2 regions of the Tumebacillus sp. BK434 genome follow, and region 2 is predicted to be linked to the other one. Evidence: predicted binding sites of a transcription regulator. Region 2 holds the regulator's gene; the other holds the start of a gene.

Region 1 (15,107 bases), on a different contig from region 2:
CGCTGCCACCATGATCCCGCGGTCCGCATCCGCATGGATGAACTGCCCGTTGCCGATGTAAATTCCCGCATGCGACGTCGCCACACCGCCGCAGGAGAAGAAAATCAGGTCGCCCGGCTGCAAATTCGCCTGCGAGACCTGCACCCCCGCGCCCAGCTGCGCATACGTTGTACGGGGCAGCTCGACGCCCAACTGCTGATAAACGAATTGGATAAAGCCGGAACAATCAAATCCACCAGGCGTCGTGCCCCCGTATCGATACGGCACGCCCTGGTACTGCATCGCCACTGCCACCGCCTTGCCGCCCTGCGGCGCGACCGCTCCCGAACCGGGCTGCAGCGTCGGCGCCGGACTGCTCACCGGCTGACTGCCCTGCGGAGCTTGCGGCTGCACCTCCTGCGCAGGCGCTGGCCGCTCCGCGACCGCTTCCTGCATGTTCGGCGGCACCAAAGGCGGCAACTTCACCCCGCTGCGGCTCGCCAGCTTCGGCAGCTGCGCGTCGGCGAGCACCGCTTCCTCAGCTTCCTCCTGCTCCCCGATCTCGTGAACATCCAGCTCGGCCAGCACCAACCGGCTGGCAATCCCTTCTGACACGTCCGCCTCCGGAGCGGGCACAAACGGCTGCCACGCCAGGGCCGCCCGCTCTTGCCAAAGCTCTTCAATCTTTGCCGTCGCCGCCGGATACGGCGGGACCTCTTGCAGAGCCAGCAACGGCATCGCCAGCCCGGTCCTGTGCTGCACCGTGGCATCTGCGCGCTTCAGCCCGACGCTGGCCGCGACGGCGTGCTGCTCAAGCAGCATGGACGAGAAGAGACCGATGACCAGACCTTTTTTCCAATTCTCCATTCTCGACCTCCCCGAAACCTAAAATGGAACTACCAGAGCATTCGTAACAAGATATTCAGCCTCTGCGGGCGGACTAGCCTGCAAATTTGCGAATCACAAAAAAACGGCCTGGCTGCACCTGCAGCCAAGCCGTCCGTTACTTGGTGACCATACTCTTCTTAAACGCGCAGGAAACGTCGCCGTCATACCCTTGCTTCACAAAAAACAGGTGTGCATCCTGACGATGCTTCCGGCTGTTCAGCATGATCTTCGTCGCCCGCTGCTCACGCGCCAGGTTGTCGACCTCTGCCATCAGGCGTCGGCCGATGCCGTTCCCCCGCTGCTCCGGGTCGACGATCAGATTCTCCACCACGGCGTACGGAAGCGTGCCAAACATCGGGTCCGGGCAAAAGTTGACAAACACGCTGCCATCCACCATACCGTCCGTCTCATGCACGAGGAGAAAATGGTGCGGGTCTTCAGAAATCGCTTCGATGCGGGACGCGATCACGCGAACCGGTTCCTCCGGGCACAGGTGTTCATACAGTCGCTGGATAGCCGCTCTGTCCTCGGCGGTGGCTCCTCGAATCAAACCTGAGCGCCCCTAAACGATCTCGACAACTTCGAATTCGATCTGGCCGCCCGGCGTGTTGACCGTGATCTTGTCGCCGACAGTGCGCCCGATCACCGCCGACCCGATCGGAGATTCGTTGGAAATCTTGCCGTCAAACGGATCAGATTCGGTGGAACCAACAATCGTATAGGTTTCAAAATCGCCGTCCGGCAATTCTTTCAGCTTGACAGTCGAACCGATCGCAACCATCGACTTGTCATCGCCACCCGGCTCGATGATCCGCACGTTGCGCATCATTTTCTCCAGCTGCACGATGCGCGATTCGACGAACGCCTGCTCATCTTTAGCTGCATCATATTCTGCGTTTTCACTCAAGTCACCATAAGAAACTGCGATCTTGATCCGTTCCGCAACTTCTTTGCGCTTGCTGCTTTTCAGAAAATCCAGTTCTTCCTCTAATTTCATGAGCCCTTCGCGGGTCAGAAATACCTCTTTGTCGCTCATTTCGTTCCTCCTCTGGAAATTGTTACTCCCAATAGAGTGTTACAGGAGACGATTCCTAATACACGTACTCCATTATATCTTGCAAGAAGCCGCTAGACAAACATTGTTTCATTCTCCACTTCTTGGCGCAGCAGCTTGATCATCCGGTACGTTCCGGGCGCAGCTGCATAGCCGAGCTTGCGGTTGACGGCGAGCATCGGATGGTTCTCTGCGTCGTTGTCGGTGAGCAGATAGGTCACTCCGCCCCGCTTCGCCTCCGCCAGCAAGAGCACTTTCAGCGCCAGAGCGATCCCCCGGCCGCGATACGCCGGGTCGACGCCCGTGTATTCGTTATACAGCCCGCCATCTTCCAACGGCAGCTGCTGCGTCAGCCCGACCGGACGGCCGCCGTCCAGCGCGAGGAACAGATACTGCGGCGGACAAGCCCGCACCGCTTCCTGCCACTCGTCGAACGTCGGCGGGGTCAGCATCGCCGGGTTGTCGCGGCAGGTCAAAGCAAACAGCTCGTACAAGGCCGCTTGGGACACCGTTTCCCAGACGGCCGCACCCGTCACGAAGCGGATACCGCCTGTGAGAGCCCGCTCCACGCTCTCGGCAAAAGGCACTTCCGCACCGGCCGCCAACTCCAGCCGCGACTGGAACAGATGGCGGTCGACCGCAAAGCCGTGCTGTTGCGCGAACGAGACCGCAGCGCGGTCGGTCTCTGCAATTTCCGCATACAAAACGTGTGCTGCGAGCCCCTCGCTCCAGTCGGCCAGATGTTCCCACAGCTTCGTTCCGATCCCTTGGCCGCGCAGATTCGGGTCGACCACCAGATGGCTGCCCAGCGTCCCCGGCACCGCCCACGGCGCACGCCATGACGCCACATAGCCGACCACTCGGTCTGCAAGGTCTACCGCCACTATGCGCGTGCGGTAAAAGCCGCAGATCCGTCCGTGTTCATCCACCTTCGGCAAGTCCGCTTTCGGGGTCTGCCGGTCCCCTTGAGCCAAATCGTCGGCAGTCGTTTGCATCAGGCGGGCCACCGCCTCGTAATCATCAGGCACACGCATCGGGCGCAACGTCACATCGATCAATGAATTCATCCTCTCACTTTCTACCTGTTCTGGCTAAGTAGGATCATTTTACCAGTTCCGCCCAAATTCATCTAGACCTGTGTCCTGTGCGTCTGTCCCTGCATACTGTGTGGATAACACGACAACGGGAGGTTGTGTCCGCATGTTTACCCTTCGTAAAGTATACGAACCGTATGTGTCGCCATTTGATCCCTGCCCGCCGATCACGCCCAAGACCTACCAGACCCCTCCTCAGCTCTATGTGCCTGTGCAGCCGCCCAATCTCCCGCAATTCGACCCTTACACAGCGCTGATGAAAGGAACGCTCTGGCCGATGTACTACGACCCGTATCACGGGCGCGTAGAAGGAAAGAAGGTGGAGAAGCGATGACACATCACCAACATCAGATGCCGGAGGAGTACTACAAGCTCCTGCTGGATCTGCAGGCGGTCGACTTCGTGCTGGTAGAACTCAACCTGTACCTCGACACGCATCCCACCGATCGGAAGGCGATCGAACAATATAACTTGTATGCCCACAAGAAGCAGCAGCTCAAACAGCAGTTCGATGCAAATTTTGGCCCGCTGCAGGGTTTTGGCAACTCCTACTCCAAAGATCCGTTCGAGTGGGGAAAGGCACCCTGGCCGTGGCAAGTGTAGGGAGGGAACGACCACGTGTGGATTTATGAGAAGAAACTGCAATACCCGGTCCACGTGTCGAAATGCGACCCGCGCATGGCGAAACTGCTGTTGGAGCAATACGGCGGCGCAGACGGCGAGCTCGCCGCGGCGCTGCGCTATCTGAACCAGCGCTATACCGTGCCGGACAGAGTCATCGGTGTCTTAAACGACATCGGCACCGAGGAATTCGCCCATCTGGAAATGATCGCCACGATGGTCTATAAACTGATGAAAGACGCCACCCCGGAACAGATCAAAGAGGCCGGACTCGATCCCCATTACGCCGATCATGACCGCGCTCTCTTCTATGTCAATGCGGCCGGTGTCCCCTTCTCCGTGCGTCATATCACGGCCAAAGGCGATCCGATCGCCGACCTGTATGAAGACATTGCAGCAGAAGAAAAAGCGCGCGCGACCTACCAATGGCTGATCGACCTGACCGACGATCCTGATCTCAAAGACGGGCTCGCCTACCTCCGCGAACGCGAAGTGATCCATTCGCTGCGCTTCCGCGAAGCGGTCGAGATCCTCAAGGAAGAGCGCGACCGCAAAAAAGTCTTCTGATCACATAAAAAGCCCTTGCGACTAGGCAAGGGCTTTTTTGCGGTTCAAGACCAGCAACAGCACAGCTCCGGCGATAAACAGCACGTCTTTGCCGACATCCCAGATGCCGACCGCCGCCGCTTCCTCCGGTCCGAAGCAGCCGCACCCGTAAGGCAGCACTTCACCGTAGTTGAAAATGAGTCCGATCATGAACGCCAGCGACAGCGCGATCACGCCCCAGGCGGCATAGTTCACCGCCGGGCGGATCAAGAGGCCAACGCCTACGAAAAACTCGGCGATCGGCAGCAGGATCGCCAGCGGCTTGATCAGCGCAGCGGGCAGCAGCTTGTACGAGCGCAAGATCTCGCCAAAGGTGAAGATGTCCATGAACTTCGACACCGCCGACCAGAGGAAGATCGCAGCGAGCACGAGCTGCAGGGCAAGAATCACCCACTTGACGGTCTTACTTCTTGAGGAATTCTTCGAAGGTTGCTTTCGGTTGTTCGCCGACAACTCGTCCAACCTCCTTGCCGTCCTGGAAGTGGATCAACGTCGGGGTGCCTTGGACGGAGTATTTGCTCCAGACTTCGCTCTTGTTGTAAATGTTGACCGGGAACAGGGGCTTCTTCAGCTCTTTGGCCAGCGGCATCAGCATCGGAGACACCACTTTGCAGTGTTCGCAGCTCGGCTGGTAGAAGTAGGCGAAGAAGTCTTCCTTGTTCGCGATCTTTTTCTCCATCTCGCCGGTCACGATCTCATTTTGGTACAGCGATTCCTGCTGCTGACGGTTCTCGTCGTACATGTTGGACAGCACGACAGCGCCGATCAGCACGATGATCACGGCGACGACCGCGCCGAAGATGATCGGCATGCGCTTTTTCTTTTTCAACTCGCGCTCGCGGCGCAACGCTTTCAAATCGCGTTTTTGTTGATTGCGATCTTTTTTGCTCATGGGATCAAGAACCTCCTCTATTTTAAAAAGGACACTCATATACTTCGATGAACTCGATCCTTCGTCCTGCTTGCAGTTTCTATTTGTGATTCATTTCACAAAGTGTTCATTCCGCACTCTCCAGAGGCGTTGTTTGCCCCCAGCGGCTGGCGTAAGCTAAAGGCAGATGGGCTTCTAATAGAGAGAGAAAGGGTGTGGCTTTGATGATCGATCTGCTGTTCAGCCGCATTTTGACAGGTACTACACTCGGGTTTCACATCTTTTTCGCCACGCTTGGCGTCGGCATCCCGGTCTTGATCTCCTTGGCCGAGCTGATCGGGATTCGCAAGCAGGACCCGGAATACATCCTGCTCGCCAGACGCTGGTCGAAAGGCTTCGTCATCCTCGTCGCCGTCGGCGTTGTCACCGGCACGACGATCGGTTTTCAACTGAACTTGCTGTGGCCGTCCTTTATGGAGCTGGCCGGCGAATTGATTTCCCTCCCTTTTATGATGGAAGCGTTTGCGTTTTTCCTCGAAGCGATCTTTCTTGGGATCTATCTGTATACGTGGGGACGCTTCAAGAACCCCTATCTGCACTGGCTGTTCTCCTTGCCGGTGATTATCGGCTCGTCGATGTCGGCCGCCTTGATCACCACCGTCAACGCTTTTATGAACGCGCCGGCCGGCTTCCGCATCGAGAACGGCCACTTGGTCGACATCGACCCGCTGGCAGCGATTCTGAACCCGGCAACACCGAGCAAAGTGTTTCATGTGCTCTCGTCGTCCTATTTCACCACCGCCTGCGCCTTGGCTGCGCTGACCGCCTTTTTCATCCTGTTCCGCAAAAAGCGCATCTCCTACATGAAGAAAGCGCTGACCTTGACGATGAGCCTCGCCCTCGTCACGGGGATTCTGACCGCGATCGCCGGCGACGTGTCGGCCAAATACATGGCCGCCTACAACCCGGAAAAGCTGGCCGCTGCCGAAGCCCTTTTTGAAACGACAAAAGGCGCTCCGCTGCTCGTCGGCGGGCTGGTCGACAAGGAAACGCAGGAGATTCACTACAAGGTCGAACTGCCAAAACTGCTGTCCTTCCTTTCTTTCGGCGATTTTGATGCCGAGGTGCGGGGGCTGAACGCTTTCCCGCAAGAGCTGCAGCCGCCGGTGGAGATTCACTACATGTTCCAAGTGATGGTCGGCGCCGGGGTGTTCGGCATCCTGCTCTCCGCCCTGTTCCTCTGGGGGCGCTATACCTTCTCCAACTGGATGCTCCGGCTGGCGGTGCTGCTCGGTCCGGTCGGCATCGTCGGGATGGAATGCGGCTGGATCTTCACGGAGATCGGCCGCAAACCGTGGATCATCTACGGCGTGATGAAGATGGAAGACGCAGTCACTTCGATGACCGGGATTCGTGAGTATTTTTTCCTCTTTGTGCTGATTTATCTCCTGATCGCGCTGGCGACCGCCTTTGTGATGATCCGCTTCTTCCGCAAACGGCCGGTTGAGCAAGATCCGCACTACCTGAAGATCCACGGCGGAGGAGGGCTCCCGCGATGATGACGACACCTGAACTGGCGATCTCGCTGCTCTGGCTGTTTCTGTTCTCCTACATCATCTTGGCGTCGGTGGAGTTCGGCGCCGGGTTCCTGCTCTTCTGGGCGCGGCTGCGCAAGTGGCCGCACGAGGTGGAAGAGGTGATCGAAAAGTACCTCTCACCGTTTTGGGAAGTGACCAACGTCTTTCTGATCGCTTTCGTCGTCGGGCTGGTCGGCTTCTTCCCGCGCAGCGCTTACGTGTACGGGACGGTGCTGCTCTTGCCGGGGACGATCGCCCTGCTCTTGCTGATCTTGAAAGGCACGTTCTTCGCCTACTTCCACTACGCGAAAGTGCGCAGCAAGCTCGCCGTGTTTTTGCAGGCGGTGACGGGGCTGTTGCTGCCATTGGTGCTGGTCAGCATCATCCCCGTCTCAGAAGGCGGGTTTGTCGTCGAGCAGGACGGGAAGCTCCGGCTCTTGTTTGGCGAAGTGCTGAAAAGCCCGCTGCAGTGGACATTTGTGCTGTTCGCCCTGCTCAGCGTCCTGTTCGTGTCGGCCGTGTTCCTGCACTTCTACGCCGCCCGCGCCGGCAACACGGTCGCCCGGGAAAAATTCCGCCTGGTCGCCTTGAATACCGGACTGCCTGCGCTCGGCGCGGGGGCGTTCATCCTGCTCCCGCTCGCCAATCACCGCCCGGAACACTTTTTGGCGATGTCGACCGACTATTCGTGGCTTCTGCTGCTCTCCGGCTTCCTGTTCGTCAACGCCTACATGCTCCTGCAGCGCGGCAAATGGCCGGGGCTCAGCTTCCTGCTCGTGATCGGGCAATACGCGGCGGCAGTGGCGGCGTACGGGTATTCGCACATGCCGTATCTGCTCTATCCGATCCTGAACATCGAGGAGGCGTTCGTCAACCCGACGATGGCCACCTATCTGTTCTGGACGCTCGGACTCGGCTATCTGGTGCTGATCCCGGGTCTTTGCGTCCTCGCCTGGCTGTTCCTCTTCTCCGACACCTATGTCAAAGGCAAGACCAAAAACGTCTGACAGGACGAAAAGCGACCTCTCTTGGAAAAGCTATACGAGATTGAGGTCGTTTTTCGTTTTTAGAAGGGTCGACAAGCAGAAAATGGACGTGTATAATCGGTTACAACAGAAAATATCGAACATTGCTTCGTACCACATAATAAATCGTTCGCTATTTCAGGAGGATCGAGACGATGGCACAAGCATTCAAAGGCAAGCCGGTGGCAGACGCCATCCGGGCAGAAGTTACAGAAGTTGTGAACACCTTGAAAGCGCAAGGCCACACCCCAAAGATGGCGGTGCTGCTGGTGGAAGGCGACCCCGCTTCCTATCACTACGCGCAGGCGAAAGGCAAAGCGGCGGAGAAGCTTGGCATCGACTATGAACTGCACTCCTTCCCAAGCGATGTGAGTGAAGACGAGCTGCTCACCAGCATCCGGCAACTGAACGACGACCCGACAGTACATGGCATCATGCTGGAGCTGCCCCTGCCCAAGCACATCGATACGAAAAAAGCGACCTCGGCGATCACACCCTGCAAAGACGTGGACGGGCTGCATCCGCAGAACCTGCTCGCGACTGTCGCCGGCACGCCGGGCCTCTACCCGGCTACGCCGCAAGCGTGCATCCTGCTGCTCAAGCACTACGGCCACACCCTCGCCGGCAAAAACGTCGTGCTGGTCGGCCGCGGCGAAACGGTCGGGCTGCCGCTGATCCACCTGCTCTTGCGGGAAAACGCGACGGTCACCGTCTGCCACTCCCGCACCCCGGACATCGGCGCGCATCTGCGCAAGGCGGACATCGCCTTTGTCGCGGTCGGCCGCAAGAACCTCGTCACGAAAGACATGGTGCACCCTGACTTGCTGATCATCGACGCCGGCATCAACGAGACGGACGACGGCGGCATCACCGGCGATGTGGCACCGGACGTGATCGATGTGGTCGCCGGCATGTCCCCGACGCCGGGCGGCGTGGGGTCGGTCACCACCGCCCTCTTGTTCGCCAACCTGATGCAGGCGATGCGCTTGCAGAACCTGGGCACCAAGGAGGTCAACCTCAATGGCAACGTTTGATACAACCATCCGCTCCTTCCTCACCCAAGCGGCATCCAACTCCCCGACGCCGGGCGGCGGTTCGGTCGCCGCGCTGGTCGCGGCGCTCGGCGCCTCGATGACCTCGATGGTCGGCAACCTGACCCAAGGTGCCAAGTTTGCCGACGTCGAAGCGAACATGACGGCAGCAGTTGAACGGATGACCGCAGCGATCGGCCAGTTTGAGCAGCTGCTCGAAGCGGACATGGCTTCGTTTGACCGCTACATGGCCGCATTGAAACTGCCGAAAGACACCGATGAGCAAAAAGCGGCCCGCTCGCAGGCGCTGCAGGAAGCGTCGATCCACGCGACCGAAGTGCCGATGCGCCTCGCCCGGCTCTGCCTCGACGCGCTGCAGATTTCGGCGACCATTGGAGAGACGGCGAACAAAAACGTCATCTCCGACCTCGGCATCGCCGCCCTGCTGCTGGAATCGGCGGCGCAATCGGCACTGCTCACCGTCGACATGAACCTGCCCGGCCTGAAAGACCTCGAACGCAAATCGGCCTACGCAGCGGAGCGCGACGCGCTGTTGAACAGCATCACCCCGCTGAAAGACCAGATCGTCACCACCGTCCGTAAGCGTTTGGCTTAACAACAAAAGCCGCCTCTTCCTTGGGAAGAGGCGGCTTTCTCTTGGTCAGTAGAGGACCGTGTGCACGTCGGTCATGAAGCTCCAAGCTGCAAAGCCCATCACCAGCACGAACAGTCCCCCATAGAGCAGCGCATAGATTAGAAACGGCCCCCAGAACGCACGCGCTCCGGAGATCCCGTACAACTTCTGAATCGCCATCACGCGCACGATGACCATGTAGATGTGGCTGCCGAACGGAACCACATAGTTCAGGAGCGCAAAGATCAAGATCAGAATCGTCCAGAGCAGCGGCGGTTCCAGGCTGGGTGACACCGACTGCACCAGCACGCCGCCGAAAAGGGTCGCCAAGTACAGCAGTTGGACCGCTTGAGAGGGAATCCAGCTGATGCCGGCCGTATAAGGATGGATCAGCTGCAGTTGACGGCCTTTTTCCCGCCGCTCCTCAGTGTCGCGCGGATAGTAGGCGCCCGCAGACACTCGCAGCCCGAGGCGCACCATCCCGGAAAACCAATAGCGGGACACCGCATGGACGAGCCAGGATAGCAGAAACACCACCGGCACTGCCAACACGAGGAGCAAGGCCACGATCGCCTTCGGGATGCCGACGTTTTCCAGCGGGTCTTCGCGAATTTCCGGGACGGCCAGCACGAGGATGACCAGCCCGAGCACGACGAGCAGCATGATCAGCGCATCCAAGCAGGCGAGCAGGCCGGTCGCCCGCCAGGATTTCCTGAGATCGCCTTCAAACAGCAAATCATCCAACACGGCATGGGGCCGGAACAAGATCTGAAACAGGGAGGACAACGCGTTCAATGTGTACGCCTCCTGCGCTGCTTAGACCATGCTCGGATCGACGATCGCCGGGATCAACGCAAGCGCGGTCACAAACACGATATACAGTACAAACAAGACAACGTAGACGATCATGTAAGTGATAAACGGGCCGAAAAACGCTTTGGCAGCGGAGATGTTGTAGATCTTCTTCAGCGCAAACACGCGGACGACGATCATGTAGATGAACAGCCCCAAGGAGATCAGCTGCACGACCCCGCTCCAGATAAAGAAGCCGATGAACATCGTGATCATGTCGGTGGTCGGTTCACCGCCCATTTCGCTCATCTCGATCATTTCGATGAACGAGCTCATATCGAAGAACAGCGGCAGGAACAGCAAGCTGACCACCGACGCCAGCACGTAGATCCACATCGTGTACGGCTGGATCATTTCGACGAGGCGTCCCTTTTCACGGCGCTCTTCCGGGTCGGTCGGATACTCGCGGGAGGCGACCATGCGAATGCCCAGCACGACCAGCCATTTAAAGAAGAAACGGGACAAGATCAGGCTGACCACCGTCGAGAGAATCGCGACGACGCCGCCGATCACCCAGATCAGCATCAGCGCCGACGTGTCGATCCCTGCTTCGCCGTACGGATCGATCAGTTCCATCATGTCGTTGAACTCGCCGGTCATCCAGACCCCGACCCCGAGCAGCACCACCAGGTTGATGACGATCAGAAACCAGGTTGCGCCCCAGGACTGGCCGAATCTGCGCTCTTCGAGCAGCCGGTCGACCGTCTGTTGCGGGCGGAACAAAATGCTAAACATATTTCGCAGCAAGAAAGAATCCACCTTTCAGAAAATGAGTAAAAAGCATGATTTCAAGCTCAGTTTAGTATAGCATGAATTTTCTTTGACAAAAACGTAAAAAACCGCCTCATCCCCCAAAAGGTTGATGAGGCGGTACTTTTTTACATCCGCTGTGCGGCTTTGACGAACAGGAGCTCCGCGCCGTCCAGCCCGCAGACGGCGCACTCGACCAGGCGCGACTCCCCTTTGTAAGGGTGCGCCATCAAATCGTTTTGGTCGATGTACGCCAGCACTTCGCCAGTTTGCGGGTTCAGTTTGACCGACACCGGGTTCTGATCGCAGATGTGAAACCTCATCTTGTTGCGGCAATTCGGACATGCGTAAGGATTCAACTCGCTGCACCTCCATAGCAACTTCGGTACAGGTAGTATTTAGCAGCCGCTGCCGACCTATGCAGTTGTGTGCAAGCGCAAGAAAAAAGAGGGCCGCACGGCCCCCTTCCCCCGTGCTACGCCCGAACCAACTGCACCACTTCACCTAATGTGTCGTCGTCCAGGCGGGTGGCAAGACCGAGGAACATCTTGCGCGCGTCCTGATCCTCGAGTTTGGCATACATCGATTTGGACAGACCGAGTGTCGCGAACAGCTGGTTGAGCTCCATGCGCGGCAGCTCTTGCAGCCCGTCCCAGATCGCGTCCAGCGTGTTCTGCCTGTTGTCCATCATGCAGCACCCCTTTTCGCACAGGATGCTAGTTAGCTTTGCCTTTACTTCACCCAATTACCCGCCAGCGGGTAGCGGTAGTACTCGCCGTCAACGGCGCGGATGATCGCGATGATCGTGTAGACAAGCCCGGCGATCCAGATCACCGGCAAGAGCAGGAAACCGATCAGCAGGAGAGTCAAAATCCATGCGATCAGCGTCGCGACGATGATCGCAGCATGGAAGATGAGCGACTGTTTGGCATGGTGTTTGACATACGGGTCATCCTGTTTCACCAAGAGGACGATCACCGGGAGGATGATCGGCAAGAAGAAGTACGATACATGCGATAAGACCGCTAATACTTTGCTTTCGGTAGACACTAACAACAACGCCCCTTTCTGGTATGGTAATACATACGAGTCGGGGGCGTAAAAGTTTCATCTTTTCGTCAAAGTTAGTCCTGTTTCGCCATTGCGTCCGCTTAGGCTTCGACCGGTGCGAGGCGCGAGGTGAAGTGGCGCAGAATCTCCGGCTCGTACGTGAAACGCACGCCGCGGATCTGGTCTTTGCGCGCCATGATCTCTTTGAACGTATCGACGATAAAGTCCATGTGGTTGTTGGTGTACGTGCGGCGCGGGATGGTCAGGCGCAGGAACTCCATCGGCGAGATCAGTTCTTCGCGCGTCTCCGGGTCGCGGCCGAGCAGGAAGGAGCCGACTTCGACGCCGCGGATGCCGCCTTCCAGATACAGTTCGTTGGCCAGCGCCTGTGCCGGGAACTGCAAGTTCGGGATGTGCGGCAGGAGCGCTTTCGCATCGACAAACACAGCGTGTCCGCCGGTCGGATACTGGATCGGCACGCCGATCTCGCGCAGCTTCTCGCCGAGGTATTCGACCTGGCCGATGCGGTGTGCGAGATAGTCTTCTTCGACGCCTTCGCGCAGGCCTTGCGCCAGCGCTTCCATGTCGCGTCCGGACAGCCCGCCGTAGGTCGGGAAGCCTTCGAACGGCACGACGTAGGACTGGCATTTTTTGAACAGCTCTTCGTCCTCTTTGATCGCGATCATGCCGCCCATGTTGACCAGACCGTCTTTTTTCGCCGACATGGTCAAGCCGTCCGCGTAAGACAGCATTTCGCGGACGATCTCCGGCACCGATTTGTTTTCATAGCCGGTTTCGCGCTGTTTGATAAAATACGCGTTCTCCGCAAAGCGCGCCGCGTCGAAGAACAGTGCGATGTTATGCTTGCGGGCGATCTCGTGGACGCCGCGGATGTTCTCCATCGACACCGGCTGGCCCCCGGCCGAGTTGCAGGTGACGGTGATCAGGATGAAGGCGATGTTTTCGGCCGACTGCTCGGCGATGAACGCAGCCATCTTCTCGAGGTCGAAATTGCCTTTGAACGGATGGTAGGTCGAAGAGTCGTACGCGTCCTCGATGACGAAGTTGACCGCGCGGCCCTTGGCCAGCTCGATGTGCGCTTTCGTCGTATCGAAGTGCATGTTGCCGAGCACGTATTGCCCGGAGTGCTTGATCACCAGCGGGAACAGCACCTGTTCCGCCCCGCGTCCCTGATGGGTCGGGATCAGATATTTATAGCCCAGCACGTCCTGGACCGATTTTTCCAATTTATAAAAACTTTTCGAGCCGGCGTACGATTCGTCGCCGAGCATCATCGCGCCCCATTGCGCGTCGCTCATCGCTCCGGTGCCGGAGTCGGTCAGCAAATCGATATAGACATCTTCAGAACGCAGCAAAAACGGGTTGTATCCCGCCTCTTTCAGTTTCGCCACGCGCTCCTCTTGCGGGATCAAACGAATCGGTTCTACCATTTTAATGCGATACGGTTCTGCTGTGCGCATCTGTGTGATCTCTCCTTCAGCCCTATTCTGTTCACTGCCCCATAGTTTTTGCAAAAATCATGCCAACTACTTTGCCTTGATCTAGCGGGGGTGGGAGATGGTGTCTGCGCAGTTTTTGTATCAAATTGAGACGCATCGTCTCATTATGAGATTAGATATCCTCGGTCAGGTGGTATTTTTCTAATTTGCGATACAGCGTCGCGCGGGAGACGCCGAGGGCGACGGCAGCTTCTCCTTTGGTGACATACTTGCGCAGAGCATGGCGGAGCAGCTTTTCCTCCATCTCTTCGAGGGTGGGAAACGCGTCGCTGCATGTGAGACAGATCGGCTCTTCGCTGTGGCGGCCGGCGCGGTCGCCGAATCGTCTGGGCAGGTCATTCTGCTCGATCACGCCGTCCTCATCGAGGATCGCCGCCTGCTCCAGCACGTTTTCCAGCTCGCGGATGTTGCCGGGCCACGCGTAGCGTCGAAAGGCTTGCATGGCGCTCTGTCCGATCTTAAGTGGAGGCAAGCCGAGTTTCTTGGTGATCTTGCTCAGCGCGTGCACGGCGAACACCGGGATGTCCTCTTGCCGTTCGCGCAGGGACGGGAGGTGGATTGAGACCACTTCCATCCGGTAGTAGAGGTCTTCGCGGAACGTCCCGGCGGCGACGCTTTCGCGCAGGTTGTGGTGGGTGGCAAACAAAAAGCGCACGTCGACCTGCTTAGTGCCCGTTCCGCCGACGCGGCGAATCTCCTGAAACTGAATGGCACGCAGAAGTTTGGCCTGCAGGTGCAGACTCATATCCCCGACCTCATCGAGGAACAAGGTGCCGCCGTCGGCGAGCTCGAACAGGCCGGGGCGGCCGCCTTTCTTGGAGCCGGTGAAAGCGCCTTCTTCGTAGCCAAACAGTTCGCTTTCGAGCAACTGCTCCGGGATCGCCGCGCAGTTGATCGGCACGAACGGCTCCGACTTGCGCGGGCTCTGGTCGTGGATGTAGCGGGCGAGCACTTCCTTGCCGGTGCCGCTCTCGCCTTGGATCAGCACCGGAGACGAGACGCGGGCCGCTTTCGTGGCGAGGGCGAGCGCTCGTTGCATCGCTTCGCTTTCGCCGGTGATCATACCGCCGCGCCCTTCCGGATCGACGAGGCGGGCGAGTTGTTCGATCGTTTCGTTCGCTTGTGACAGCTGGCGGGCGAGGTTGTGCAGCTCTGTCTCATCTCGAAACACCGACACCACGCCGAGCAGCCGGCCGGCCTCCCGCACCGGCACGATGTTCGAGACGACCGGCCGTTCTCCGACTTTCGTTCGCACGCCGATCGCCGGTTCCCCGGTGACCAGCACGTCGAGGATGTGGGCGCTGGGGATCGCGTCTTTCACCTGCCGCCCGACCAGCTCTTCCCGCTTCAGCCCGGTGATCCGCTCATTCGCCGGGTTCACATAGACGATCTTCCCCCGGTCATCGATCGCCGCCACCCCGTCGTACACATGATCCAACACCGCAGCCGCCGTGTGCATCAGCTCGTTCATTCCCATGTCCGTCCCTCCTTCTCACTTCTGTTATTGTAGCAGATTCCTCAGCTGTATCGGGTACCAACGCGCACAGGGAAGTGG
Region 2 (15,107 bases):
GCCAGGAGCGGGCTGTGCTGTTTGGCGCGAACTCGTTCTGGGAAGGGGTCGACATCCCCGGCGACGCCTTGTCGCTGCTCGTCATCGCCCGGCTGCCGTTCTGGCCGCCGAACCAGCCGGTCGTGGAAGCGCGGACGGAGAAGCTGGAGCGGGAAGGGCGCAACTCGTTTATGGACTACAGCGTGCCGCAAGCGATCATCCGCTTCAAACAGGGCTTTGGCCGCCTGATCCGCACCAAGCGCGACCGTGGCGCGATCGTCGTCTACGACCGCCGCATCGTGGAATCGCGCTACGGGCGGCATTTTATCAAGTCATTGCCCGGCCCGTGGTTCTATCAGGGCACGGAACGGGAAGTGTTGCGAACGGTCTATAATTGGCTAAAATCGCCACTTTAAGGCGATTCATGGGAAGGATTTGCGATAAATCCTTCCTTTTCTGTCTGATTCTCCATTTTTCGACACTGTTTTCGGAATTTTCTTCAACAACGGAGGAATGTCGAAAAAGATCAATATCGACGTCAATTCGTGAGCTAAATTCGATATATCGGTGATTTTCGTGATTTGACGTTTTTCATTGAGAGAAGTTAAGATTATGACAAATTAATAGATTTTACGAGGTAAGTTGAACAGTAAGCAGATGAACTTGAGGTGATCGCGCGGTGGCAATGGTAATGGCAAGTGCAGAAGAGCGTAACGCGGCAACAACCGTTCAAGCAGAGTATGCTGACGATTCATTCGAAGAGAAGGTGCTGCGGGCGCAGATGGGCGACGTCTATGCGGTAGAGGAGATCTTGCAGAGCTTCCACGGGATCGTGCGGATGAAGGCGCGCTCCTACTTTATCGCCGGTGCCGACAGCGAGGATTTGATCCAGGAAGGCATGATCGGACTGTACAAGGCGATCCGCGATTTCCAGCCGGAGCGCCAGATCCCGTTTCGCGCCTTTGCGGAGATCTGCATCACCCGCCAGCTGATCACGGCGATCAAGACGGCGATGCGGCTGAAGCATCAGCCGCTGAACTACTATCTCTCGCTGAACCGTCCGATGTATGAAGAGGACACGGACAGAACGCTGATGGACACGCTCCCGGGACCGGCGATCTGCGACCCGGAATATGTGTTTCTCGTCCGCGAACAGCTCAAAGAGCTGCGTGAAGAGCTGGCCGGTTCCTTGTCGCCGTTTGAACTGAAAGTGCTGACGCTCTATGTCGATCATAACACCTATAAAGAGATCGCCGACGAGATGGGCACGACGACCAAAGCGGTGGACAATGCGCTGTGCCGTGTCAAACGCAAACTGCTCACCTTTTATTCCAACAAAAAATTGACCAAACTTACCTCTTAGGCGCAGGAGTTTTTCAGCAGAACAGCGAAGTGAAAATGCTACATATCCCAACTGGGGAGGGGTCTACCTGAAGACGCCGAAAATTTCGGAAGCTGTTGTCAGGCGTTTGCCAGTGTATCTTCGTTGTCTGCAATTGCTCCAAGAGCTGAACATTCGCACCGTCTCATCCTATGAACTCGGTCAGAAGCTTGATATGAACCCGGCACAGATTCGCAAAGACCTCGCATACTTTGGCGAATTCGGCCGCAAAGGGATTGGCTATGAGGTCGATTATCTCGTGGAAAAGATCAAGCAGATTCTCAAGCTCGACCGCCATGTGAACGTCGCGCTCGTCGGAGCGGGTCATCTGGGGATCGCCTTGTCAAACTACAATCGCTATACGAAAGAAAAGCTTTCGATCGTCAGCATCTTCGACGCCGATCCTGAGAAGATTGGCACCGAAGTCGGAAGCTTGACCATCCAGCATATCGACGAGTTGGAACGTGCGGTGCAGGAGCATGACATCCGCATCGGCATCATCACCGTCCCGGCGCCTTACGCGCAAGGGGTGGCCGACCGTCTCGTGCAGGCCGGGGTCAAAGGCATCTTGAATTTCGCGCCCGTCTCGCTGCTGGTGCCGCCCGATGTGCATCTGCGCAGCGCCGACGTGACAACCGAACTGCATGCGCTGGCGTATTACATCCAAGAATAATGGCAAGCCGAACCTCTCATGGAAACCATGAGGGGTTTTTTATATCCTGACACATACTAAGCCCAAACCTGAGAAGGAGTGGGCGAAAATGCATACGATGTGGAAAGGTTCGATCTCGTTTGGCCTGGTCAATGTCCCGGTCAAAATGTTCGCTGCGACGGAGGACAAAGACGTCAAATTTCGCTATCTCCACAGCGAGTGCAACACCCCGGTGAAAAACATCCGCACCTGCCCAACTTGCGACCGTGAAATCGAATGGGGCGAAGTGGTCAAAGGGTACGAATACCAGTCCGGACAATTTATCGTCTTTTCGGATGAAGAGTTTGAAAAAATTGCGCCGCAAAACACAAAAACGATCGACATTCAAAGTTTTGTCGACCTGCAGGATATCGATCCGATCTATTTCAACAAATCGTATTATTTGGCGCCGCAAGACACGGGCAACAAAGCGTACGCGTTGCTGCGCCGGGCGATCGCCGAGACGGGCAAGATCGCGATTGCGAAAATGATCATCCGCTCCTCGCAACAGTTGGCCGTGCTGCGCACCTTCGGCGATGTGATCGTGATGGAGACGATCTTCTACCCGGAAGAAGTGCGCGCGGCGAGCCAGATTCCGTCGGTGCCGACCGATGTCGAGCTCGACGAGCGGGAAGTGAACATGGCGAAGCAACTGATTGGAAGCCTCGTCACCGAATTTGTGCCGGAGCAGTACACCAATGAATATCGGGCGGCGATTCTCGACGTGATTCAGAAGAAGGTCGAAGGCGAGGAGATCACCTTGGCGGCCGAACCGAAGCGCGATGAGATCCACGATCTGATGAAAGCGCTGCAAGCCAGCTTGAACGTGACCCGAGGAGACGAGGCGGAGCGCCCCGTCGCGGTCGGCGAAACGCGGGCCGGGGATGGACTGACCCTGGTGGACGGGGGCGGGGACGCCGCGCCGGAAAGCAAGCCGAAGCGCCGCCGCCGCAAGACGGCCGAGTAAATGATCACCCCTAAACCGCTCGATCCGATGGCGCTGCTCATGGTCGACGAGCCGTTTGACGATCCGCACCACCTTGCCCAGATCAAATGGGACGGGGTGCGGATGCTGGCCTATCTCGACGAGACGGGGCTGTCCCTGTTCAACCGCCGCCAAAACGAGCGCACCGACCAGTATCCGGAGCTGCAGGAACTGAAGACACAGGTCAAGGCGCGCTCGCTGATCCTCGACGGGGAGATCGTGGCACTCGGCGCGGGAGGCAAGCCGTCTTTTTCGAACATCCTGCGCCGCGACCTCGCCAAAAGCAGCGACAAGATCCGGCTTATTAGCCGTGAGCTGCCGATCTATTTTATGGTGTTCGACCTGTTGTACCTCGACGGCCGCTGGCTGGTCGACGAGCAGCTGACGACCCGTCAGGAGTGGCTGACCGAGGTGCTGCAGCCCTCCGCGCAGGTACAGCTCGTCGACAGCCACGCGACGGGCGTACAGCTGTTTCGCGTGATGCAGGAGCAGGGGATGGAAGGCATCGTGATCAAAGAAAAAGCGGGGCGCTACCACATCGGCCAGCGCCATCCGACGTGGAAAAAGGTCAAATCCTTCCGCAAGCTGAACGCGGTCGTCGGCGGAGCAACGCTGCGCGGCGGCAACGTCAATTCGCTGCTGCTCGGGCTGTATCGGGAGGGCAGGCTGATCTACATCGGCAAGGCCGGCTCCGGCCTGAACAATGAGGGGATCGCCGCCCTGACCGCGTTTGCCCGCGGGCTGTCCAAGCAGGGACACCCTTTCGCCGTCAAGCCGAAACTGCCCGCTTCCACCGCTTACGACGAAGTGGTCTACTTCCCGCCACAGCTGGTCGTGGAGGTGCAGTTCATGGAGTGGACATCCGACATGACCTTGCGCGCGCCAACGATCCAACGATTTCGGGAACTGGACCCCAAGGAGTGTGTGTTATGACGACCAACACTTTGCTGGCCGAATACCCTGTCAACGTCACCAACCTAGACAAGGTGCTGTGGCCGGAACAGGGGATTACGAAAGCGGAGTACATCCAATACATGATTGCGATGAGCCCGGTTTTGATCAAGCATTACCAGGACCGGCTGTTGACGGTGATCCGCTTTCCGAACGGGATTCACGAGAAGTCGTTTTACCAAAAAAACATCCCTGACTTCGCGCCAGAGTGGATTCAGACGCATCCTGTGTGGTCGGACGACTCGCAGCGCGACATTCATTATATCCTCGCCAACAACACGGCCACCTTGATCTGGCTGGCCAATCAAGCGGCGATGGAACTGCACCCGTCGTACACGAAGATCGTTCAGCTGAACGAGCCGACCAACATCGCCTTCGACCTCGACCCGACGGTGAAAGGCGTTGACCGCCACGGTTTTCGCAAAGCCTGCAAAGTCGCTTTGCACCTCAAGGAGGTCCTCGACGACCTCGGGCTGCCTTCGTACCCGAAAACGTCCGGCGCGACCGGACTGCAGGTCTTTGTGCCGATCGCCAAGGGCTATACGTTTGAAGACACAAGACACATCACACAATTCATCGGTACATATATGGTGAAAAAGGCTCCGGATATCGTGACGATCGAGCGGCTGAAAAAAGACCGCGGCGACAAAGTGTATTTTGATTACCTCCAGCACCACAAGAGCAAAACGCTCTCCGGGCCGTACACGCCGCGCGCGGTGCCGTCGGGGGCGGTGTCGGCGCCGCTCTTGTGGGACGAGGTTCGCGAAGGGGTGCAGCCGCACATGTTCACCTTGCGCACGATGCCAAAACGGATCGGGGAACGGGGCGATCTGTTTGAACCGATGAGCCGTCCTGGAGTTGAAATCAAAGAGATCATTCACTTTATTAAGAATCACCCCGGCATTTGATCAGGCTTCCTCCCTTGACGAAGTGGAAAGGCCTCTGATTAAATGGAACATGAATGACTGATGGAAATGCTAGGAGGCACAGAAAATATATGCATGCAGAATATGCAATCATCGGCGGGACGGGCGTCTACGATCCGGCGATGCTGCAAGACGCAGAACGACATACGATCGAGACGCCATACGGCACGGCCGAAGTCACGCTCGGCACGTATGCCGGCAAGCGCGTGGCGTTTATGCCGCGCCACGGGTACAAGCACAGCGTGGCGCCGCATAAGATCAATTACCGGGCCAATATCCGCGCGCTGAAACAGCTCGGCGTGCACACCGTGCTGGCGACGGCTGCGGTCGGCTCCTTGAAAAAAGAGCTGGCGCCGGGCGACCTCGTGCTCGTCAACGATTTCCTCGACATGACGAAAAGCCGCCCGCAGACCTTTTATGAAGGCGCTCCGGAAGGCGTCGTGCACATCGACATGACTGACGCTTACTGCGGCCGCATCCGCCAGCATCTCGCCGCTGTGGCGGGAAGTCAGAACATCGCCGTCAAGCAAGACGGCGTGTACGTGACCACCGAAGGACCGCGCTTCGAGACCCCGGCGGAGATCCGCCTGTACGCGGCCTGGGGCGGCGATGTGGTCGGGATGACGTCGGTGCCGGAAGTGATCCTCGCCAAAGAGTCGGAGATGTGCTATGCGACGGTGGCGATGGTCACCAACTATTGCACGGGCATCTCGTCGCATCCGCTGACGCATCAGGAAGTGGTCGACACGATGAAAGAGAACGTGCAGAAGATCCGCGAGCTGTTTTTCCACGCCATCGAGAGCGACAAGGGAGAGCGCACCTGCGCCTGCCCGCACGCTTTGGCCGAACTGGGCTCGCTGTAAACAGACGGAGGAGGAGAAATTATGCAACCTTTGCGCTTTACGGGCAGAACGTTAGAAGTGCTGGATCAGACTTTGCTCCCGGAGCAGGAAGTCTGGGAAACGTGTGATACATATGAACTGGTCGCCGAAGCGATCGAGAAGATGAAAGTGCGCGGCGCGCCGGCGATCGGCGCGACGGCCGCCTACGGCATCGCGATCGGGGCTCAACAGGGACTGGAGCTGTCGAAAGGCGAGTACCTGTCCTATCTGGAAGGCGTTTGCGAGCGCCTCGCCAAGACGCGCCCGACGGCGGTCAACCTGTTCTGGGCGATCAAGCGCATGCGCGCTTTGATCTCCGAAAACGCCGATCTGGACGTGGCCGACCTCGCCAAGCTGATCATTGGCGAAGCGAACCTGATTGCCGAAGAGGACGTGCGCCTGAACAAACAGATGGGCCAGCACGGCCTGCCGTACATTCCGGACAACGCGCGCATTCTGACGCACTGCAACACCGGCTCGCTGGCGACGGTCGACTACGGCACGGCGCTCGGCGTGATCCGCGCGGCTCACGATGCGGGCAAAAACGTCACCGTCTACGCTGACGAGACCCGCCCGTACCTGCAAGGGGCGCGGCTGACCGCCTTCGAACTGCACCGCGACAACATCCCTGTCACCGTGGTCACCGACTCGATGGCCGGCTACCTGATGCAGCAGGGCATGGTCGACCTCGTCATCGTCGGCGCCGACCGCATCACGGCAAACGGCGACGCGGCGAATAAGATCGGCACCTACTCGCTGGCGGTGCTGGCGAAGCATCACGGCATTCCGTTCTATGTGGCCGCCCCGATGTCGACGGTCGACTATGAGCTGGAGACCGGCGCGAGCATCGAGATCGAGCAGCGTTCGTCCGATGAAGTGGTCTTCATCGGCGGCAAGCGCATGGCACCGGAGGGCGTACCGGCCTTGCATCCGGCGTTTGACGTGACGCCGCATGAGCTGATCACGGCGATCATCACCGACAAGGGCGCGGTGGAGCGCCCCGACACGGAGCGCATGGCGCAGCTGAAGTAAGGAAGGAGCGAGTTGGGATGACACAGCAAATTTTGGAACAGAACCGCGAACTCGTCGCCCGCACCAAAGGCGAAGTCCTGCGCGCTTCCCTGAACATGTACCGCTCGGGTCTCGTCGCCGCCGTCTGGGGCAACGTCTCCGCACGCGTGCCGGGCACCGATCTGGTCGTGATCACGCCAAGCGGCGTCGATTATGAGACGCTGACCGAAGACATGCTTTGCGTGATGGACCTGAACACAGAAGAAGTGGTCGAAGGCAGCTACAAGCCCTCCTCGGAGCGCCTGCTGCATCTGGCGGTCTACCGCGCCCGCGAAGACGTGCTTGGCGTCATGCATACGCACAGCAACTATGCCAGCGCGTTCTCGGTCGCGCACAAAGACATTCCGCCGGTGGTCGAAGATCTGGCCCAGGTGGTCGGCGGCTCTGTGACTTGCTCGAAGTACGCGCTGCCGGGCACGCCCGACCTCGGCAAAAATGTCGTCAAGGCATTGGGCAAAAAAGGGGCGGTGCTGCTGGCGAACCACGGCGTGGTCGGCGTTGGCCATACGGTCGACGAAGCGTTCCGCACCTGCCTGATTGTGGAAAAAGGCGCGCAGATTCACGCTTTTGCGAAAATGATCGGCAACCCGGTGCTTCTGTCGCTGGAGGACGTCGAGCACCTGCGCCACGAGTATCGCCACAGCTACGGGCAGAAATAGTACGTGAAAAGAGAGGGGCATGAGGCATGGGACGCACGCTGATTCACAGCGCAGTCATCGTGACTGCTAAGGAAGATTCCTGGATTCCGGAAGGCTACTTGATCGTGGAAGGCAACCGCATCGCGGAGGTCGGCACGGGCGCTTACCAAGGCGCGACAGAAGGGTTTGACCGCGTGATCGACGCGAAAGGCAAGCTGGCGATGCCGGGCCTGATCAACACGCACGGCCATGCGGCGATGACGCTGTTGCGCGGCTATGCGGACGATCTCCCGCTGCAGACCTGGCTGGAGGAGCGCTGCTGGCCGATCGAAGCGAAGATGACCGATGAAGACATCTACTGGGGCACGCAACTGGCGATCCTCGAGATGCTGAAAGGCGGCACCACGACATTTACCGACATGTATTTCTCGATGGAACATGTGGCGAAAGCGACGGAAGCATCGGGCATCCGCGCCTGCTTGTCGCGCGGCATCATCGGGTTCCCGCCGGACGGGGAGAAGAAGCTGGCCGAAGCGATCGCGTTCAGCAAGGAGTACCACGGCAAAGCGAACAACCGCATCACCGTGACTTTTGGCCCGCACGCGCCGTACACCTGCCCGCCGGAATTCCTCAAGCGCGTGGTGGCTGCGTCGGAAGAGCTGAACCTGCCGATCCAGATCCACCTGTCCGAAACGGCGCGCGAAGTGGAAGAGTGTGTGGCACAGCACGGCATGTCGCCGATCAAGCTGATGGAAGAGCTCGGCGTGTTCACTCGTCCGACCCTGGCGGCACATTGCGTGCATCTGTCGGACGAAGACATCGAGATCATGGCGAAGCATGACGTCCGTGTCGCGCACAACCCGGATTCCAACCTCAAGCTCGGCTCCGGCGTCGCGCCGGTGTTGAAGATGCTGGAAAAAGGCCTGACCGTGGGCCTTGGCACCGACGGTGCCGCTTCGAACAACAACTTGGATATGTTCGAAGAGATGCGCATGGCGGCGATGCTGCACAAAGGCGTCAACCAGGATGCGATCGCGGTCAGCGCATTCAAAGCGCTCGAGATGGCGACCACCGACGGCGCGCGCGCCCTGTTCCTCGAAGACACGCTCGGCACCTTGCAGCAAGGCGCACTGGCCGACCTGCTGCTCGTCGACATCGACCAGCCGCACTTCTACCCGCGCCACAACATGATCGCGCACCTCGTCTACTCCGCAGGTTCCCGCGACGTGACCCACGTCTTCGTGGACGGCGAACTCGTCGTGGAAGACCGCAAAGTCCTGACTATGGACGAACAGCAGATCTACGCGGAAGTGCAGCGCGTCTGTGAGCGTTTGTTCGCAGAGTAAGCAAGTAAGTCTCGCAAGATGTCCTGCTCAAGCTTTTCCGACAGGCATCGAATCACACAGAAAAAGGGATCGGCTTGTAAAGCCTGATCCCTTTTTCATCTTCTTGCATGTATAGTCACTTTTTGTATCGGGAAACGTACAGGTGTCGGCTTTACCGCTTGTTATCGCTGCGCAGGCGCAACTGGCTGTTGCGCATTTTGCAGAGGTGTTCAGGGATCGTCAGGTCGCGTAGGTTCGGAGTTGCCCACAGTTCCATGTGCAAGAGGTCGGTCAGCCCAAGCTCTTGCGCCATCTGTTCGGCGTAACGCTTGACTTCCTCGGTGGAAACCGTACTACAGGTGGAAGTTGTCATCCGGTTCACCCCCCTGGTGTTGTAGCCATAGTATCTCCGTGGGCAAGGGCAGTATGTTGAATGGTTTTTACCATTCGGGTACAATGGGCGAAAAGGAGCGTGGAAACATCATGCGTATTTTGATCTCCAACGATGACGGCTGGCAGGCGGAAGGCATCCGCGTCCTCGCCGAACGATTGAAAAAAGTGGGCAAAGTGGTCGTCGTTGCCCCCGACCGCCAGCGCAGCGCCGCCGGTCACGGCATCACCTTACATAGACCTTTGTTCGTTCAGTACCATAAACTCTGCGAAGGCGTGGACGCCTACGCCGTCTCCGGCACGCCGGCCGACTGCGTGAAGATCGGCGTCAACGAAATCATGAAGGATGCGCCGCCTGATATTGTGGTATCAGGAATTAACGAAGGGAGCAACCTAGGAAATGACGTCATGTACTCCGGCACCGTCTCGGCTGCCATCGAAGGGGCGATTCAAGGCATCCCGTCGATCGCCGTCTCGCAATGCGGAACCGGACATTTTGACTATACGGGCGCTGCCGAATTTACGGCTAAACTGATCGGTCAGGTGCTCCAGCACGGCATTCCCAAAGACACCGTGCTCAACGTCAACTACCCGCCGATCAAGCCGGACGCCGTGCAGGGCGTGAAGATCTCCACCCTCGGCGAGCGCCGCTACCATAACGACTTTCAGAAGCACTACAGCCCGCGCGGCGAGGCGTACTATTGGCTGGCCGGCGATCTCAAAGATTTGGACGTCGCGCCCGATTCGGACATCCAAGCGATCAAAGACGGCTACATCGCCGTTTCACCGGTACACTTTGATTTCACCCATTTTGGCCTGATCAACGACCTGAAAAAATGGACGCTTGACTAGCGGACGAAAGAGGAGGAAACTAAATGGAAGAAACCAAACTCGTCACACTGGGCACGGCGGAATTTGACAATCCGAGCGATCTCTATTATGTGGTCGATTTTTTGAATCACACATTAAAAGAACGCGGTTTCGTGTTTGGTCTGAGCAAGGGTGAAGAAGGTCTCCTCAATATTTCCGTGTATGAAGAATACGATCAGTAGAATAGGATGTAGAGATGCTGATCACGCCAAGAGGATCAATACAAGAGAAAGAGAGTACCATTTTGGATGAAGAAGTACATTTGGCTTTCCATTTTCATCCTGACGGCTCTGATTGGGGGAGCCGTTTTTGCTGTCCGTGAGATCACGTATGCCCAATACGAAGGGGCCGAAGCGTCGGTGCAGCAGGCGCTCGACACCACCGTCCTGCAAAAGGTGATCGATGTCGAGCCCTTCACCGGAGGTATGGACGGCTTCTTCATCTCGGGAAAGGATGAGCTCGGCCGCGCCGTCTACATCTGGACCCAAGACGAGAAAGTGGTCGCCCGGGCATACGCCAACCAAGGCCTGGCGAAAGACAAGGCGATCGCTGCAGCGAAAAAGCCGGTCTGGTCGAAATCGCTGGTCCGCCCGGAGATCGCCGAAACAAAGCTGCAGCCGCTGGTCGAAGTGGTGTATGCGACACCCGGTCCCGTTTTGCCCAAGGTCAAGACGGAGTTCAGTTCGGCCCCGAGCAAATTCGTTTGGGAGCTGTACGGGAAGTTCGCCAATGGCGAGTCCGGCTATACCTACCTCGATTTCAAAAGCGGGGAAGTGCTGTGGCAAATCCAGCTGACAGAGCCAAAGTAAAACACCTCTTCCAATCGGAAGGGGTGTTTTTTCCTGTAGAATCCTAAACCCGCGAGTCAGTCGAGTGTGCTATAATGACAGAGTTGAGTTGGACGTTATGTTAACTTCAAATAGATTACTTTGAGGAGGGATGGACCATGTCTCGAATTCGGATCGTCCCGATTTTGGCCATCACCTGTGTCACGCTGTCGCTGTTGTTCGGCGGTTGGGAACTGTACCGCAATTTTGGGCTGGTACGTCCCCTCGAAGATCAGTTGATGGCGGCCGGCACGGTGCAAAAGGTCGAGTCGGTGGTAAACGGACAGGAGCGCGCGATCAAGGTCACCATGAAACAGGTGCCCGATCTGCAAGCGGCCTATGAAGATGTGGAGAAGATTGTGCATGAATCGATGGGCAGCTACGTGACGATCAGCCTGGCTGACAACCGTGCGGAAGCGTTGGAGACCACCTTCCGCGACCTGCAGCCGACCTTGTACGCAGGCATCGCCAAAGGGGAGTTTCCGGCGATGATCGAAAACATGGGGAAGCAGGCGAAACAGGCCGGCGTTGAGTCGAAGATCTCGATGAACGACGCGCATATCTTTGTCGAATTGAAAAAAGACGGCAAGTATCTCTATGAAGTCGTGCCCTATCAGACAAAACAAGCATTCACGCTGAAGGAGGTGTCGTCGCAATGAAACGCTACCTCAAAGAGCTGATCATCGGGGTGGGAGTTGCGACGATCGCCTTTGTCGCGTTTAACTTCCAACAATTGACCGTTCCGTTTTTGTTGTTGTTCGCTATTTTGCTGACCTTTGCCTTTGTCGCGGACCGCAACCGCGGTGCGACAGCTGCCGTTTCGCATGAAGTGGCGAAATCGCACCGCATCGAGTTCGACCAGATCGGCGGCCAGGACATGGCGAAGCGCGAGTTGACCGAAGCGCTTGACTTCCTGCGCCACCGCGACAAGATCAAGCAGCTCGGCATCAACCCGCTGAAAGGCATCATCCTGACCGGCCCTCCGGGCACCGGCAAGACGTTGCTGGCGAAAGCGGCTGCGACGTACACCGACTCGGTGTTTGTAGCAGCGTCCGGTTCGGAGTTCGTCGAGATGTATGTCGGCGTCGGCGCTTCCCGCGTGCGCCAGATGTTCCAAAAGGCCCGTGCGCAGGCGAAAAAAGAAGGCAAAGACTCGGCGATCATCTTTATCGACGAGATCGATGTGATCGGCGGCAAGCGCGGCGGCAACCAGTCGCACCAGGAGTATGATCAGACCTTGAACCAGCTGCTCACCGAGATGGACGGCATGCAGACCACGTCTTCGCCGCTCGTGCTGGTGATCGCAGCGACCAACCGTCTGGACATGCTCGACCCGGCGCTGATCCGTCCGGGCCGCTTCGACCGTCAGATCAAAGTCGATCTGCCGGACAAGCACGGTCGCTTGCACATCTTGCAGATCCAGACCAAGAACCGCCCGCTGGCCGACACTGTCGACCTTGAGAAAGTCGCTTCCGAAGCGTACGGCTTCTCCGGCGCACAGCTGGAGAGCTTGTGCAACGAAGCGGCGATCATGGCGATGCGTGAAAACAAAGACAAGATCGAGCAGATCCACTTCCGCGATTCGGTCGACAAAGTGCTGCTCGGCGAGCGCACCGGCAAGCGGCCGCGCCAAGAGGAACTGGAACGCGTCGCCGTGCACGAACTGGGCCATGCGATCGTCAGCGAATCGGTGCGCAAAGCGTCCGTCTCGCACATCACGATCGCCCCGCGCGGCAACGCCTTGGGCTTCGTCCGTCAAGTGCCGGAGTCGGATGGCTACCTGTACACCTACGATCAGTTGGTCAACCAGATCAAGATCGCGCTCGGCGGCACCGTCGCCGAAGAGCTGATCTACGGCAACCGTTCGACCGGCGCGCAAGGCGACATCCAACAGGCGACCAACATGGCGCGCACGATCGTCGCTTGCGGTCTGTCCGCGCTCGGCATCGTCGACATCGACAACTTGCAGCGCAATGTGCTCGATGAAGAGATCCGCCGCATTTTTGCAGAGATCTATGAGGCAACCCGTGAACTGTTGTCCGTCTACCGAGACGGCATCAACGAGCTGGCGGTCGACCTCGTCCGCGATGAAAACATGTCGGGTGACGAGTTCCGTGCCTGGATGGCTGTGAATGAAAAGCAGCCGGTTGCGGTGTAAACTATGGGTAAATCCGCCTTTCCTTCGGGAGGGGCGGATTTTTGTTTTTCGCCATACTTTGTTCTATAATGGGTGAAAGCGTTAGAGGAGAGAAGGGCGGTGCAGTCCGGATGAACAATCGCTATGAAGCCGGAACGCGGGTCATCGAGCGGAGCCTGGTCTTGGCGGCGACGACGAACGAAGTGTATATGATGCTCTCTCAGCCGTCGGAGATCGCCCGCTGGTTCTCACACCGTGCATCGCGGGCAGGCGATGTGTTGACGCTGGTCTGGGAGTTCCCGCAGCGGACGGTGCAGATCCCGTGTCTGGTCGTAGAAGAGAATCCGGGCTATGATCTGGTGCTTCGCTGGGAAAGCGAGTTCGCCGGGCATGATACGGTGGTACATTTCTCCTTGCAGAGTGAAGCGGGCGGCACGCGGCTGGTGCTGACGGAGACCGGTTTTGGCGACGGGCCGGACTGGGACCGGGCGATCGCCAGGCAAAGCGACGGCTGGGATGAAGCGCTCGACACGCTGCAGCACGTCACCGGCCGGGGCAAAGCGCGCTCGATCATCAAGGAGACGGTGGTGCCCTATCCGGCAAAGCGGGTGTATCGGGCGTTTACGGAGGTGCAGCAGCTGAGGAGATGGCTGGCCCGGGATGCGTTTCTCGACCCGCGCCAAGGCGGCTCGTATTGGCTGCGTGATGACTTTCCCACCGATGGCACCGGCTATGTCGTGGAACTGGTGCCCGGCAGGCGCATCCGCCTGTCCTGGCGGTGGTACCTGACCGATCTGCCGCCGACCTCGGTGCGGATTGAACTCAAAGAGACGAACGGCGAGACCCGTGTCAATCTGGAGCACGACGGTTTCGGACACGGTCCGGAGTGGGATCAGGAATATCAAGAGCATGAAGAGGGCTGGAGCAACCTGATGGGCTTTTTGTGGAACCATCTGTACAGCGATGAACCTTCGAAAGTGTGAGACCTTGGCGGGAGAGGCCAAGGTCTCTTTTGGTTATGCTACTGAAATAAAGGAGGGGATTCCATGAACATTCAACATGTTGGAATCATCGGAGCCGGTACGATGGGACAGGGGATCGCGCAGGCGATCGCAGGCAAGGGGCTGGAGGTGGTGCTGCTCGACCAGACACAGGCGGAGCTCGAGCAGGCCAAACAAGGGCTGGAACTGGCGCTCGACCGCCGGTTGACCAGATGGGGGATCACGGAAGCGGAGAAAAAAGTGACCTTGTCGCGGATTCTGCTCACCACCGATGCGAACGAACTGCAAGGGTGCGAGCTGGTGATCGAGTGCGTGTGGGAGCAGCTGGAGGCGAAAAGCGAAGCGCTGCAGCTGGCCGAAGCGGTGGTCGGGCCGGATGCGATCCTCGTCAGCAACACGTCGACGTTGTCCCTGACGGAAATCGCTGCGCAGACGGAGCGTCCGGAGCGGGTGATCGGCCTGCATTTTCATTATCCGCCGGAGCGGCGCGAACTGGTCGAAGTGGTGCGCGGGCTGAAGACGTCAGAAGCGACGTTTCAAGCGGCCTTCCAGTTTGTGAAGGAGCTGGGCAAGACGGCGATTCAAGTTTACGAGTCGCCAGGTTATGTCACCAGCCGGCTGATGCTGCCTTTGATCAACGAAGCGGCGGCGATCGTGGCGGAAGGCGTGGCGAGCGAACGGGATGTCGATACGGCGATGAAAGTCGGCTACGGCTTCAGCTACGGGCCGCTGGAGATCGCCGATCTGTTCGGTCTGGATTCGGTGGTGGACATGCTGGAAGGGCTGTATTTTGAGACGGCCGATCCGCGCTACCGCCCGGCCGCCTATCTGCGCAAGCTGGTGCGGGCCGGACATCTGGGGATCAAAGCTCGGCAGGGGTTTTACCGCTATGACGAGGCCGGGGAGGTGCGGGTATGAATGTGCTCGTGCTGAACTGCGGGAGTTCGTCTCTGAAATACCAGCTGTTTGCGATGCCGGAGGAAGACGTGCTGATCAAAGGATCGGTGGAGAGGATCGGGAGCGAGGAAGGGGTACACGCTTACAAGACGGACGA

The links. The regulator Rex, encoded in region 2, represses fermentation and respiration genes when NADH is low (regulators of the CRP and FNR family bind a similar motif). The targets are predictions, from matches to a motif close to TTGTGAAATATTTCACAA.
Region 1: the regulator Rex is predicted to act here: its motif matches at 5,218-5,235, upstream of EV586_RS08725 (cytochrome ubiquinol oxidase subunit I).

Annotation. Positions count from the first base shown of each region.
Region 1 covers NZ_SLXS01000003.1:99,343-114,449, forward strand. The annotation lists gene EV586_RS21305 (C40 family peptidase) at 1-846, opposite strand, end outside; gene EV586_RS08685 (GNAT family N-acetyltransferase) at 983-1,417, opposite strand; gene greA (transcription elongation factor GreA) at 1,430-1,903, opposite strand; gene EV586_RS08695 (GNAT family N-acetyltransferase) at 1,996-2,988, opposite strand; gene EV586_RS08700 (spore coat associated protein CotJA) at 3,122-3,349, shown strand; gene EV586_RS08705 (spore coat protein CotJB) at 3,346-3,618, shown strand; gene EV586_RS08710 (manganese catalase family protein) at 3,634-4,203, shown strand; gene EV586_RS08715 (MauE/DoxX family redox-associated membrane protein) at 4,225-4,695, opposite strand; gene EV586_RS08720 (thioredoxin family protein) at 4,646-5,134, opposite strand; gene EV586_RS08725 (cytochrome ubiquinol oxidase subunit I) at 5,338-6,672, shown strand; gene EV586_RS08730 (cytochrome d ubiquinol oxidase subunit II) at 6,669-7,697, shown strand; gene EV586_RS08735 (bifunctional 5,10-methylenetetrahydrofolate dehydrogenase/5,10-methenyltetrahydrofolate cyclohydrolase) at 7,871-8,749, shown strand; gene EV586_RS08740 (cyclodeaminase/cyclohydrolase family protein) at 8,736-9,362, shown strand; gene EV586_RS08745 (hypothetical protein) at 9,408-10,175, opposite strand; gene EV586_RS08750 (hypothetical protein) at 10,197-10,979, opposite strand; gene EV586_RS08755 (hypothetical protein) at 11,111-11,341, opposite strand; gene EV586_RS08760 (hypothetical protein) at 11,458-11,670, opposite strand; gene EV586_RS08765 (DUF4870 domain-containing protein) at 11,715-12,032, opposite strand; gene EV586_RS08770 (tryptophanase) at 12,134-13,513, opposite strand; gene EV586_RS08775 (sigma-54 interaction domain-containing protein) at 13,665-15,029, opposite strand.
Region 2 covers NZ_SLXS01000001.1:715,613-730,719, reverse strand. The annotation lists gene dinG (ATP-dependent DNA helicase DinG) at 1-395, shown strand, start outside; gene sigH (RNA polymerase sporulation sigma factor SigH) at 671-1,342, shown strand; gene EV586_RS02410 (redox-sensing transcriptional repressor Rex) at 1,410-2,033, shown strand; gene ku (non-homologous end joining protein Ku) at 2,122-3,018, shown strand; gene EV586_RS02400 (ATP-dependent DNA ligase) at 3,019-3,969, shown strand; gene ligD (non-homologous end-joining DNA ligase) at 3,966-4,895, shown strand; gene mtnP (S-methyl-5'-thioadenosine phosphorylase) at 4,985-5,776, shown strand; gene mtnA (S-methyl-5-thioribose-1-phosphate isomerase) at 5,798-6,826, shown strand; gene EV586_RS02380 (class II aldolase/adducin family protein) at 6,844-7,524, shown strand; gene EV586_RS02375 (amidohydrolase) at 7,551-8,849, shown strand; gene EV586_RS02370 (hypothetical protein) at 9,001-9,201, opposite strand; gene surE (5'/3'-nucleotidase SurE) at 9,312-10,070, shown strand; gene EV586_RS02360 (DUF4264 family protein) at 10,094-10,270, shown strand; gene EV586_RS02355 (hypothetical protein) at 10,337-10,897, shown strand; gene EV586_RS02350 (hypothetical protein) at 11,035-11,574, shown strand; gene EV586_RS02345 (AAA family ATPase) at 11,571-13,073, shown strand; gene EV586_RS02340 (SRPBCC family protein) at 13,184-14,035, shown strand; gene EV586_RS02335 (3-hydroxyacyl-CoA dehydrogenase family protein) at 14,099-14,971, shown strand; gene EV586_RS02330 (acetate/propionate family kinase) at 14,968-15,107, shown strand, end outside.